Alloyangia pacifica: one gene and its partner. The protein of the gene in region 1 interacts with the protein of each later gene in a pairwise test. Links are inferred from orthologs where the notes say so. Each region holds a gene or a part of one and is shown in the gene's direction. Other genes may lie near its edges.

Region 1 (6,555 bases):
GGCAGAACTGGATCGCCGCATCCGAGAAGACTGGCGGGCGTCCGGGGCGGCCCTCATGCGGCGCGTGCCAAGCCATCTCCTTGTCCAGCCAGATCAGCAGAGACCCGCGCTTCGTCAGCGCAGCGTTGTAGGCGGACCAGTTCGTCGTGCGGTAGCGGGCGGGCTTGGGCTCGGGCTTGCTCATGACGCCCGTCTAACCGCTTGGATTCGTGATGTGAATCTTTCACGATGAGATTTCTGCAACAACGCCCCTGTCGATCAAGGTGCTATTCAAGCTGCCGCTCAGGCAGACTGCCGGGATGGTCGCAAGCCTCCTGCGCCTCGCCGGGCTGGACTGGCCCGTTCCAGACTTCTCCACGCTGTGCCGCCGACAGAAGACTCTTAAGGTGCAGATCCCCTATCGCCGTGCCGGTGGGCCGCTGAACCTGCTGGTGGACAGCACCGGCATCAAGTTCCTCGGCGATGGCGAATGGCAGGCCCGGAAGCACGGTTTGCAAGGCCGTCGCCAATGGCGCAAGGTCCATCTGGCCATGGACACCGCCACTTCCGACATCCGCGCGGTCGAGTTTACCCCCAGCCGGGAAGGCGACAGCCCCGTCCTGCCAGACCTGCTGGACCAGATCCCGGACGACGAAGACATCGGCACCGTGACCGCAGACGGCGCCTACGACACCCGCCGCTGCCATAGCGCCATCATCGCACGCGGTGGCACTGCGATCATCCCGATCCGCAAGAACGGTCGGCCATGGAAAGGCGACTGCCCAGCTGCCCGGGCGCGCAACGAAACCCTGCGCGCCACACGTCACTATAGCAGGGCGTTCTGGAAGCGGTGGACCGGATACCATATCCGCAGCCGCGCCGAGGCCAGGATGCGATGCCTGAAGGCCTTCGGCGAGCGCATCGCCGCCAGAGACCCCGACCGCCAGACTGCCGAATTCCACATCCGCGTCGCCCTCATGAACCGCTTCAACGCCCTCGGCACAGCCGAGATCGTCCGCGTGACCTGAACCTGACGGGGAAAGGGCCCCCCACGCCTCAGGACGCCGTTCTGCAACAACGCCCCCCTTGCGCATACTTATGCTTCCGTTTGCGCATTCATCTGCTTTCTCTGACTCTCGCCTCGCCAAAGCGATCGGCCTCTCAGTCCAGTGGCGTCAACAAGCGCAGGTTGCGCGCCGTCTAAGCGGACCCATCCGAGATCTTATGGCCGGTCCGAGCGCCTCACTGGACCGGCTGCCTGGAGGAATGACTAAAAAGCCGAGTGAAGGTGGGATGCATCCCAGCCCTTCGAAATAGACCTTGGCTGCCCCATGTGTCCTCTTCATCCGAATATTGACCCCGATCGATCCGAGACGGGGGCGATATCAACATATGGAGAAGGCGCCCAGCGGGCGCCCTATATCTTGTTCGATGCTTAGCTTCGCGGGACCCTTGCCCCGATTTTGAGACAACTTTGCTCCGATTTACACACTCAGTGCGTCCAGGCGCTCCGGCGATCCACCGCGAAATTTTCGGCATAGCCGCGGGCGCGCAGGTTGGGCTTGCGCTTGTTGGGCTCGTTCACCTGCGCCTCGATGCCGTGCTCGGCGGCATAGGCGAGGGCCGCCTCCTTGCTGTCGAACTTCAGACGGACCTGGCTCTGGGTGTCAGACGAGGAGGTCCAGCCCATCAGCGGGTCGACCTCGCGCGGGGAGGCGGGGAAGAATTCGAGAATCCAGTCCCTGGTCTTGGCTTGTCCCGACGACATTGCCGTCCGAGACGGCTGGTAAATCCGTGCACGCATGGAATCCCTCCTGACATTCATTGGCGTTATCGAGAATTTATAGTGCCGGGGCAAGAGATCGCGGCGCGGCGGTGCGGCAAATCTTCCCGAACCCTTGCGTCTTGCCCGCAGAAAAGGAACATTCCGTGAAAATGCCATGCGCCCGCGAGCGAGTCCCCCCAGCCAACCGAGCCCGAAACCCCTTGAAATTGCCGTTCGGCGCGACACGTCTTGCAGGCGCCTGGAGATGACCACATGCCCTATGCCCATTCCGACAAGTCGATGCCCATGATGCACGCCCCCGCGCCGGATGTCCGGACGCGGGAGAAGCTCGAGGGCGGCATCAGCTTCCGCATGCAGACCGAGTTCTCGCCGGCGGGCGACCAGCCGACGGCGATCGCCGAACTTGCGCAGGGGGTGCGCGATGGCGAACGCAGCCAAGTGTTGCTTGGAGCGACGGGCACCGGCAAGACCTTCACCATGGCCAAGATCATCGAGGAGACCCAGCGCCCGGCGATCATCCTCGCGCCCAACAAGACGCTGGCGGCGCAGCTCTATGGCGAGTTCAAGGGGTTCTTCCCGGACAACGCGGTCGAGTATTTCGTGTCTTACTACGACTACTACCAGCCCGAGGCCTACGTGGCCCGCTCGGACACCTACATCGAGAAGGAAAGCCAGATCAACGAGCAGATCGACCGGATGCGCCACTCGGCCACCCGGGCGCTGCTCGAGCGCGATGACGTGATCATCGTCGCCTCGGTCTCCTGCATCTACGGCATCGGCTCGGTCGAGACCTACGGCGCGATGACCCAGGACTTGCACGCGGGCAGCGAGTACGACCAGCGCAAGATCATCGCCGATCTGGTGGCGCAGCAATATCGGCGCAACGATGCGGGCTTCTCTCGCGGGGCCTTCCGGGTGAGGGGGGACAGCCTCGAGATCTGGCCCGCCCACCTTGAAGACCGGGCGTGGAAGCTCTCGTTCTTCGGCGAGGAGCTGGAGAGTATTACCGAGTTCGACCCGCTCACCGGCGAGAAGACCGGCAGCTTCGATCGCATACGCGTCTATGCAAATTCGCACTACGTGACGCCGAAGCCGACGATGCAGCAGGCGGTTATCCAGATCAAGAAGGAGCTGCGCCAGCGGCTCGACCAGCTTGTCGCAGAGGGCAAGCTCCTGGAGGCACAGCGGCTCGAGCAGCGCACCAACTTCGACATCGAGATGCTCGAGGCCACAGGGGTCTGCAACGGCATCGAGAACTACTCGCGCTACCTGACGGGCCGCGCGCCGGGCGAGCCGCCGCCCACGCTGTTTGAGTTCATCCCCGACCACGCCATCGTCTTCGCCGACGAGAGCCACGTCTCGGTTCCGCAGATCGGCGCGATGTACAAGGGCGACTACCGGCGCAAGTTCACCCTTGCCGAGCACGGCTTCCGGCTGCCGTCCTGCATGGACAACCGACCCCTCAAGTTCGAGGAATGGGACGCCATGCGGCCGCAGTCGGTCTTCGTCTCGGCGACCCCTGCGAACTGGGAGCTTGAGCAGGCGGGCGGCGTCTTTGCCGAGCAGGTGATCCGCCCGACGGGACTTCTCGATCCGCAGGTCGAGATCCGCCCGGTGAAGATGCAGGTGGACGATCTGCTCGACGAGATCCGCAAGGTGACGGCAGATGGCTACCGGACACTCTGCACCGTGCTGACCAAGCGCATGGCCGAGGATCTGACCGAGTACCTGCATGAGCAGGGCATCAAGGTGCGCTACATGCACTCGGATATCGACACCATCGAGCGGATCGAGATCTTGCGCGACCTGCGGCTTGGCGCCTTCGACGTGCTGATCGGCATCAACCTGCTGCGCGAGGGCCTCGACATCCCCGAATGCGGGCTCGTGGCAATTCTCGATGCCGACAAGGAAGGCTTCCTGCGCTCCGAAACCTCGCTGATCCAGACCATCGGCCGTGCCGCGCGGAATGCCGACGGCCGGGTGATCATGTATGCCGACCGCGTCACCGGCTCGATGGAGCGGGCGCTGGCCGAAACCGAGCGCCGCCGCGAGAAGCAGATGGCCTACAACGAAGAACACGGCATCACCCCGGCGACGGTCAAGAAGAACGTCGACGACATCCTTGCCGGTCTCTATCAGGGCGACGTCGACATGAACCGCGTGACCGCGTCGATCGACGCCAAGCAGCAGGGCTCGAACCTCGAGGCGGTGCTGGAGGGGCTGCGCGCCGACATGCGCAAGGCGGCGGAGAACCTCGAGTTCGAAGAGGCCGCGCGCCTGCGCGACGAGGTCAAGCGGCTCGAGGCTGTCGATCTGGCGATCCACGACGACCCGCTCGCGCGGCAATCGGCGGTCGAGGCGGCGTCGGAGGCTGCGGTGAAATCGAAGGGGCGCTCGACGGCCGGCCGTCCAGGCCAGCGCGGCGGCAACGTCAAGCGTCGGAAGCGCTAGGCCATCCATCCCCCGGCATGAAAAAGCCCCTCTCCACGGTGGGTGGAGAGGGGCTTTCGTTTTCACCGTGTGACCGCGTGAGCGATCAGCCGTCGTTCTTCTCGTCCGGCGGGGTCACATCGATGTCGGGCAGGGTGACCTCGGCTTCCTTGGTGTCGACCTCGACATCGACATCCGGGACGGTGACTTTCTCGGTCTTGGTGCCAACCTCGACCGAGCCGACCTCGGCATCGACCTCGGGCATCTCGCCGCCGTCAACCGAGACGTCAACGTCGGGCAGGCTGCCCTCTTTCGTGACATCAAAATCGATCATGTATGCGCCAACGCCGATCACGACAGCGGCGGCGGCAACGAGGGCAACGATGGATCCGGTACGCATGTTCAGTTCCCTTCCGGTTTGATCCGGCGCTTTGGGCGCCGTGGTGTTTCGGTAAAGGAACCGTGAGGGCGGCTTGATGGTTCCAGAAATATTCTTCGGAACCAATGTGTTGTTCGGAGCGTTTTGACGGATTTTCCGATTAGCCGCAGAACACCCGAAGGATCTGTCCGGCGCTGTCAGTCTCGATGTTCATCCGGTCTGCGCGGTAGTCCATGGTCATCGCCTGACCGGGTCCGACAATACGCAGCTTGGCGCCGGGGGTGAGTTCGAGGTCGCCGACGGCGTGGCCGATCTGGCTCTGATAGGCCGCGGCACCGCAGCTGTCTTCACCACTGGAGGCGGCGCTCTCGGTTTCGCTGCAGCCGGCAACGCCCGCGCAGAGTCCGAGCGCGATCCCAATCCGTCCCAACATCGTCTGTCTCCTTGCTTTCCCTACGCCGACAGGTAGGTCACGGCAACGTGCAGTCCAGCACCGATCGGCCGCAAAAGTCGCTCTCGACCGGCGCGGCGTTCGCAGCTAGGCTTTTCCGCATGCACCGGTTTTTGCTCATATCCTGTCTCGCCCTGGCGGCCTGCGGCACGCCCTATGAGCGCTGCAACCGCGAGGCGGCGCGGTTCTATGCCGATGCGCTGCAGGAGCAGAGCCGCATCTCGCGAGATCTGGCGCGCGGCTTCACCTATGTGACCGAATGGGAGACCCGCCGGCGCTGGCAACTCTGTGGGATCTATTACGAGCACCCGCATTATTGCTGGCGGACGGAGTCTGAGCCGGTGACACGTCGCGTTCCGGTGCGTCCCTACGAGTTGCACCGTCGGCTCGACGAGATCGGGGCGGCGCTGCCACAGCTCGGACGCGATGCGGCGGCCGGGCAGGCCGAGTGCCGTCGGCGGTTCCCGGCGGAGGTCGCAGCCCAAACTCCTCCGCAGGGGTAGATCCGGCCCCGCGGGGCCGGATGCGGTCTCGAAGTGGGTTGTCGCTCAGGCCGCACGCTTGCGCAGTTCCGGGTGCTGCTTCAGCACCATCCCGAAGGCGACCAGCGCCACGCCCGTCGAGAGCAGTTCGACCGAAAGAAGCACGCCCAGCACCACCGCCGCCGAGGACGGAAAATTGGTGAAGATCATGAGTGCCAGGATCACCGAGATCGCGCCGCTGATCAGCAGCGCCAGCTTGTAGCGCCCCTCTGCGACCGAAAAGCCGTAGATCACCTTGGCGACGCCGCCGACGAGGAACATGATCGCCGCGACAAGCGTCAGCGAGATCAGGCCTTCGAGCGGGTTGGCCAGGAAGCTGATGCCCAGCCAGAGGTAGATGATCGTCAGCAGAATGGCGAGCAGGCGCTCCTTCATGCGGGTCACGCGGAAGATGCTGATGGCCTGCACCACGCCGATGATCAGGAAAAACCAGGCGACAATGGTCTGCGCCGCGATCGAGGCGGCGAAGGGGTTAAAAAGCGCGAACAGCCCGCCGAGGATGCTTGCGATACCGAGAATGATCCACATAAGCCAATGCTGCATTTCCAAATTCCCTCAATACACCCGGCACGCGGCCGGTGCCTCGAAGGTGCGCCCCTCCCCGGGGCTCTGTCAATCTCGCGTTAACGTTCGGGAAGTTCGCCGTGCCGGGGGGTGGGTTCGGCGGCAGGCGGCACATCGACGCGCTCGGCCAGAAGCAAGGCGAGCCAGCGGGTCTTGTCGAAGCTGGCCAGCACGATGGCGAGGATCGAGGTCAGCGGCACCGCGAGGATCGCGCCGGGAATGCCCCAAAGCGTCGTCCAGAGCGCCAGAGCGAGCAGCACGACGAACGGGCTGAGATTGAGCTGCCGGCCGATCAGCCGCGGCTCGATGATATTGCCCAGCGTCACCTGCACCGCGGTGAGCGCCGCGCCAAGCCCGACGGTGAGACCGATCGAGCCGAATTGTGCCAGCGAGAGCGCCACCGGGAAGGCGACGGCGAGCAGGG
Region 2 (7,101 bases), on another replicon or contig:
AGATGTCCTACGCCTTCGAGCTGCTGTCGCAGCGCGCACCGACCGCCGAATACGTCAAGGAGGTGATGGACAAGGTCGCCGAGGTGGCAGGCGGCGGTTGGGCCTGCTGGGCCTTTTCCAACCACGACGTCGAGCGCCATGTCACGCGCTGGGGTATCGGCGCCGCAGGGGCACGGCTCTACACCACGCTGATGATGTGCTTGCGCGGCTCGGCCTGCATCTATCAGGGCGAGGAACTTGCTCTGCCCGAGGCGGTGCTGGCCTTTGAGGATCTGCAGGATCCCTATGGCATCAGGTTCTGGCCAGCCTTCAAGGGCCGCGACGGCTGCCGCACGCCGATGGTCTGGGAGCCCGATGCCCACCACGGCGGCTTTTCCGAGGGCAAGCCCTGGCTGCCGGTGAGCCACGAACACCTGCGGATGACCGTCGAGGACCAGGAGAAGGACCCGGCGGCGATCCTGCATCACTACCGCCGTGCCATCGCCTTCCGCCACGCTCATGCGGCGCTGAGCAAGGGCGAGATCACCGATCTCACGGCCACCGGTAACGTGCTCAGCTTCCGCCGGGTGGCCGAAACTGAAGAGCTGTTCTGCGCCTTCAACATCGGTCCCGATCCGGCGGTGATCGACGCGCCGGCAGGCAAATGGCAGCAGGTCGGTGTCGAGCTCGGCTCGACCGGCACCGCGCCCGATGGCAAGTTCCACCTCGGGCCCTGGCAGCCCGCGCTGGCGTTGCGGATGTGATCGGCAGAAACGAAGGATAAGGGGAGGCGGAGACGATGGCAGACCTGAAACTCACCGATGTTGGCAAGGTGTACGGAGGCACCGTGGAGGTGCTGAAGAACATCGACCTGGATGTCACCGCAGGCGAGCTTGTCGTCTTCGTCGGCCCCTCGGGCTGCGGCAAGTCCACGCTGTTGCGGATGATCGCCGGGCTTGAGCGGATCACCGGCGGCACGCTCGAGATCGACGGCCAGGTGGTCAACGACGTGCCCCCGGCGCAGCGCGGCATCGCCATGGTGTTCCAGAGCTACGCGCTCTATCCGCATATGACCGTGCGCGACAACATGTCCTTCGCCCTGCAGATCGCCAAGAAGAGCAAGGCCGAGATCGCCGAGGCCGTCGAGCGCGCCGCGAAGATGCTGCAGCTCGAACCCTACCTCGACCGCCTGCCCAAGGCGCTCTCGGGTGGTCAGCGCCAGCGCGTCGCCATCGGCCGGGCCATCGTGCGAGATCCCAAGGTGTTTCTCTTCGACGAGCCGCTCTCGAACCTCGACGCGGCGCTGCGCGTGGCGACGCGGATCGAGATCGCCCAGCTCAAGGAGAAGCTGCCCGACCGCACGATGATCTACGTGACCCACGACCAGGTCGAGGCAATGACCCTGGCCGACCGCATCGTCGTCCTTGCCAACAAGGGCATCGCGCAGGTTGGCTCGCCGCTGGAGCTCTACGAGACGCCCAACAGCGAGTTCGTCGCGCAGTTCATCGGCTCGCCGGCGATGAACATGCTGTCTGGCGAAGTCACCGGCACCGGCGCGCAGACCACCGTCAGGCTGCAGACCGGCGGCACCGCGGTCTCGGACGTGGCCACCCGCGAGTCGGACATGGGTCTTCAGGTGAACGTCGGCATCCGCCCCGAGGATTTCACCGAGGCAACGGCCACGCCGGTGTTCACTGGCAAGGTCGCGCTGACCGAGGCGCTCGGCGAGGTGACCCTGCTGCACTTCGAGCCGCAGCCCGGCTGCAAAGAGGCGGTGATCGCCAAGCTTCCCGGCATCCATCAAGGCTTGCGCGGCACCGAGGTCGGGCTGAGCGCCGATCCCGCGAAGGTGCATCTCTTCTCTGAAGGCATCTCGTTGCGCTACCGCTGAGCGGTGCAAGAGCCCTCGACGGCTCTTGCAACCCGCTTCGAAGAGAGACGCTCCCGCCCGGCGCGCGGATGAGGTATCGTGCAAAGGCGCATTCCCGCCCTGCATGTTCTTATTAAGTTCTCATTTACCCATTGCGATCCGGGGCGTTTGGCCTATGTGTAGGAGCGTTCCTTTCCCGAGGGTCTCATGCCAGAGCTGAAGCAGATCGAAGTGCGCGGCGCGCGCGAGCACAATCTCAAGAATATCGACGTCGACATCCCGCGCGACGAGTTGGTGGTGATCACCGGCCTGTCGGGGTCGGGCAAGTCTTCGCTCGCCTTCGACACAATCTACGCCGAGGGCCAGCGGCGGTATGTCGAGTCGCTCTCGGCCTACGCGCGGCAGTTCCTCGACATGATGGAAAAGCCCGATGTCGATCACATCGCCGGCCTCTCGCCGGCGATCTCCATCGAGCAGAAGACCACCTCGAAGAACCCGCGCTCGACGGTCGGCACGGTCACCGAGATCTACGACTACCTGCGCCTTCTCTTCGCCCGCGTCGGCACGCCCTACAGCCCCGCCACCGGCCTGCCCATCGAGGCGCAGCAGGTGCAGGACATGGTCGACCGCGTGATGGCGCTGGAGGAGGGGACGCGCGGCTACCTGCTCGCGCCGATCATCCGCGACCGCAAGGGCGAGTACCGCAAGGAATTCCTCGAGCTGCGCAAGCAGGGCTTCCAGCGGGTGAAGGTCGATGGGCAGTTCTACGAACTCGACGAGCCGCCCACGCTCGACAAGAAGTTCCGCCACGACATCGACGTGGTGGTCGACCGCATCGTCGTGCGCGAAGGGCTCGAGACGCGTCTTGCCGACAGCTTCCGCACTGCGCTCGATCTGGCCTCGGGCATCGCCGTTCTGGAAACCGCGCCGCGCGAAGGCGAGGGGGATCCCGAGCGGATCACCTTCTCGGAAAACTTCTCCTGCCCGGTCAGCGGCTTCACCATCTCCGAGATCGAACCGCGCCTGTTCTCCTTCAACGCCCCCGTGGGCGCCTGCCCGGAGTGCGACGGCCTCGGCGTCGAGCTGTTCTTCGACGAGCAGCTGGTGGTGCCCGATGTGACGCTGAAGGTCGCCGACGGCGCCATCGCGCCCTGGCGCAAGGGCAAATCGCCGTACTTCCTGCAGACCATCGAGTCGATCGCCAAGCACTATGGCTTCAACAAGAACGCCCGCTGGAAGGACCTGCCGCAGAAGGTGCAGGACGTCTTCCTTCATGGCTCTGGCAAGGAAGAAATCCCCTTCCGCTATGACGAGGGCGGCCGCGTCTACCAGGTGACCCGTGCCTTCGAGGGCGTGATCCCCAACATGCAGCGCCGCTACCGCGAAACCGACAGCGCCTGGGTGCGCGAGGAGTTCGAGCGTTACCAGAACAACCGCCCCTGCGGCGCCTGTGGCGGCTACCGCCTGCGGCCCGAAGCGCTGGCGGTAAAGATCGGCTCGGCCAAGAAGGACACGCTGCTGCACGTCGGCCAGGTGGTGCAGATGTCGATCCGCGAGGCGCACGACTGGATCGAGACCGTGCCCGAGGCGCTCTCGGGACAAAAGAACGAGATTGCCCGCGCCATCCTCAAGGAGATCCGCGAACGGCTCGGCTTCCTCAATAACGTCGGCCTCGAATACCTGACCATGTCCCGCGCGGCGGGGACACTCTCGGGCGGCGAGAGCCAGCGGATCCGGCTCGCGAGCCAGATCGGCTCGGGGCTGACCGGTGTTCTCTACGTGCTGGACGAGCCCTCGATCGGGCTGCATCAACGCGACAACGACCGGCTCATCGGCACGCTGAAGTCTCTGCGCGACCAGGGCAACACGGTCATCGTGGTCGAGCATGACGAGGACATGATCCGCCAGGCAGATTACGTCTTCGACATCGGCCCCGGCGCCGGGGTGCACGGCGGGCAGGTGGTCAGCAAGGGCACGCCGCAGATGATCTCGGACGATCCCGCCAGCCTCACCGGCCAGTATCTCGCCGGCACCCGCGAGATCGCGGTCCCGACGGAGCGGCGCAAGGGCAACGGCAAGATGCTCAAGGTGGTCAAGGCGACCGGCAACAACCTCAAGGAGGTGACTGCCGAGTTTCCCTTGGGCAAGTTCGTCTGCGTTACCGGCGTCTCGGGGGGCGGCAAGTCGACGCTGACCATCGAGACGCTCTACAAGAACGCCGCTATGCGGCTCAACGGCGCGCGCGAGACCCCGGCCCCCTGCGAGACGATCAAGGGCTTCGAGTATCTCGACAAGGTCATCGACATCGACCAGCGCCCGATCGGCCGCACGCCGCGTTCGAACCCGGCCACCTACACGGGTGCGTTCACCCCGATCCGCGACTGGTTCGCGGGCCTGCCCGAGGCCAAGGCGCGCGGCTACAAGCCCGGGCGCTTCAGCTTCAACGTCAAGGGCGGGCGCTGTGAGGCCTGCCAGGGCGACGGCGTTATCAAGATCGAGATGCACTTCCTTCCCGACGTCTACGTCGAATGCGAGACCTGCAAGGGCCAGCGCTACAACCGCGAAACGCTGGAGATCAAGTTCAAGGGCAAAAGCATCGCCGATGTGCTTGATATGACAGTGGAAGAGGCGCAGGAGTTCTTCCAGTCGGTGCCCTCGATCCGCGAGAAGATGGACGCGCTCATGCGGGTCGGCCTGAGCTACGTGAAGGTGGGCCAGCAGGCGACCACTCTCTCGGGCGGCGAGGCGCAGCGAGTGAAGCTGTCGAAGGAACTGGCGAAACGCTCGACGGGCCGCACGCTCTACATCCTTGACGAGCCGACCACGGGCCTGCACTTCGAGGATGTGCGCAAACTGCTCGAGGTGCTGCACGAGCTGGTCGAGCAAGGCAACACGGTGGTGGTGATCGAGCACAATCTCGATGTCATCAAGACCGCCGACCATATCATCGACATCGGCCCCGAGGGCGGTGATGGAGGCGGCGAAATCGTGGCCACGGGCACCCCCGAGGAGGTGGCCGAGGTTGGGCGCTCGCACACCGGGCATTACCTCAAGCCGATGCTGCGGACGGGCAGGGTCGCGGCGGAATAGGCGCGCGGAGCGCAGGGCGCGTCGATGCGTCCTTGAAATGAAAAAAGGACCGGTCGCCGTCAGAAGCGCCGGTCCTTTTTACGTCGGTGTGGAAGGATCTAGGGTCGGGTGCGGGGGGCGCGCCCCTCGGCGCCGGCTTACTTCGCCAGTTGGGCGATGCCGCCGATGATGTCGAGCACGGCGCCGGTGTCCGGGTCGACGCGGTAGACGTAGTCGTCGACGTTGTAATAGGTTCGGCGCGGATCGAGCTGGTAGCGGCCCGGATCGCGGATCACGATGTAATTGTCGCGGATCCGCTCGCCGCGGTCATAGCGGTGGATGTGGATCGCGTCGTGGTCGCGGTCGCGATCACCATGGTGCTTGCCAATCTTCTTGTACTGGCCCGGCGGCATGCAGGCCGCGTTCTTCTTGGCAAGACCCGGTGGGCATCCCTTGGGGGCGGCGCTGGCGGCCATGGGGGCGGCGAGGGCGGCAGCCGAAAGGGCCGCGAGGGTGAGGGTACGTAACATGCTGCTCTCCTGTACGTGGTGCGGAGTTATACGCAGAGAACGCGCGCTGCCGCCGCATCGGTTCCGAAAAATCCCGCGCCGCCAGCGGGTTTCCGCCATGTCCTCAGGTGCTCCAGCCGGGCTTGCGCTTTTCCAGGAACGCCGTGATGCCCTCGTCGGTGTCGCGGTCGAGCATGTTCTCGACCATCACCTGGCCGGCCAGCGCATAGGCCGCGTCCAGCGGCAGCTCGGCCTGCGCGTAGAACGCCTCCTTGCCGATCCTCACCGCGTGCGGCAGCTTCGAGGCGACGCTTTCCGCCAGCGCCTGCGTCGCGGCGGCCAGCTCGGCCTCGGGGACAACGCGGTTGACGAGCCCCAGGGTCTGCGCCTCGGCGGCGGGAATGAAACGGCCCGTGGTGAGCAGCTCGAAGGCCTGCTTGCGCGGCAGGTTGCGGCTCAGCGCCACCATGGGCGTCGAGCAAAAGAGCCCGATGTTGACCCCGTTGACGGCGAAGCGCGCATCTTCGGCAGCCACGGCCATGTCGCAGCTCGCGACCAGCTGGCAGCCGGCGGCGGCGGCGATGCCGTGCACCTGCGCGATGACCGGCTGGGGCAGGCGGGTGAGGCCGGTCATCACCCGTTCGCAGCGCTCGAAGAGATCGGCGAAATAGGCGGCCCCCTTGTCCTCTGCCTGCCGTCCGGCCTGCATCTCGCGCAGGTCGTGCCCGGCGCAGAACACCTTGCCCGCGCCCGAGATGACCACCGCGCGGATTGTCTCGTCCTGACAAAGCGCGTCGATCTGCGCCTGCAAAGCCGCCAGCATCGCGTCCGACAGCGGGTTCAGCCGCTCCGGCGCGTTCAGCCGCAGGTGGGCCACCGGCCCGGTGTCGTGACGTTCCAGAATTGCCATCTTGTTCTCCTCCATCCTCGCGGGCAGCCTAGCCAGCGGAGAAGAGGGGCGAAAGAGGCGGGAGGTCGCATGGCGCTGCAGTTCACCATTCCGGAGATGACCGGATTCCTGAGGGAGGTCTTTCCGCAGATCGAGGGCATGTTCGCCATCGACCGCATGGACGAGGAAATGCTCGTGATGCGGCTGATCGTGGACGAGCAGCACTTGCGGCCCGGCGGCACGGTCTCGGGGCCGTCGATGTTCGCGCTGGCGGATGTGGCGGCCTACGTGGCGACCATGGCGCGGATCGGGCGCGAGGCGCTCACGGTGACCACCCATTGCTCGATCGATTTCATGCGCAAGCCCGAGGCCGGGCGGGACCTGCTGGCCGAGGCGCGGGTGCTGAAGCTGGGTCGCAGCCTCAGCGTGACCGACGTGCTGCTCTATTCAGAGCACTCGGACGATCCGGTCGCCCACGCCTCGCTGACCTACGCCATTCCGCCGAGGCGCTGAGGCCTCTCAGCGCGGCTCGGGAAAGGCCAGACCGGCATCGGCGGCGCAGGCGCGGATGCGGGTGAGCACCTCGTCGGGCAAGGCGATGCCGTCGCGGCGCGCCCTGTCGGCCGCGACCGCCGCGCGGTCGCCGGGGATGCGCACCGGGCGCGCCTCGTCGATCGGGCGGCTGGCGCGGCAGGCCTCGCTCAGATGTTCGACCTGTGCCACGAACGCCTCGCGACCGCCAAAGGCCGCGGGGTCCATCACCTGCAGGAAGACATTTGCTCCCC

What was found.
Region 2: the proteins of uvrB (region 1) and uvrA interact in binary tests that used the Escherichia coli proteins (3 or more experiments, as listed by UniProt). The link is inferred for Alloyangia pacifica from one-to-one orthologs.

What each region holds. Positions count from the first base shown.
Region 1 is NZ_CP022190.1:693,478-700,032, forward strand. What follows is about bases 1,715-4,616. They hold uvrB (excinuclease ABC subunit UvrB), read left to right. Parts: upstream 1,715-2,017; coding sequence 2,018-4,216; downstream 4,217-4,616. Other genes in these bases: CEW88_RS16190 (ETC complex I subunit), read right to left, coding at 1,715-1,783; CEW88_RS16200 (hypothetical protein), read right to left, coding at 4,302-4,595. Also shown: more of CEW88_RS16190, read right to left, coding at 1,472-1,714; CEW88_RS16205 (I78 family peptidase inhibitor), read right to left, coding at 4,735-5,007; CEW88_RS16210 (excinuclease ABC subunit B), read left to right, coding at 5,127-5,528; CEW88_RS16215 (HdeD family acid-resistance protein), read right to left, coding at 5,574-6,110; CEW88_RS16220 (AI-2E family transporter), read right to left, coding at 6,191-6,555. UniProt on the Escherichia coli protein: The UvrABC repair system catalyzes the recognition and processing of DNA lesions. A damage recognition complex composed of 2 UvrA and 2 UvrB subunits scans DNA for abnormalities.
Region 2 is NZ_CP022189.1:1,491,480-1,498,580, forward strand. The notes cover bases 1,692-5,139. They hold uvrA (excinuclease ABC subunit UvrA), read left to right. Parts: upstream 1,692-2,056; coding sequence 2,057-4,939; downstream 4,940-5,139. Other genes in these bases: CEW88_RS07130 (ABC transporter ATP-binding protein), read left to right, coding at 1,692-1,870; CEW88_RS07140 (excinuclease ABC subunit A), read right to left, coding at 5,077-5,139. Also shown: CEW88_RS07125 (alpha-glucosidase), read left to right, coding at 1-743; more of CEW88_RS07130, read left to right, coding at 779-1,691; more of CEW88_RS07140, read right to left, coding at 5,140-5,448; CEW88_RS07145 (enoyl-CoA hydratase), read right to left, coding at 5,552-6,337; CEW88_RS07150 (PaaI family thioesterase), read left to right, coding at 6,407-6,829; CEW88_RS07155 (Ldh family oxidoreductase), read right to left, coding at 6,836-7,101. UniProt on the Escherichia coli protein: The UvrABC repair system catalyzes the recognition and processing of DNA lesions. UvrA is an ATPase and a DNA-binding protein. A damage recognition complex composed of 2 UvrA and 2 UvrB subunits scans DNA for abnormalities.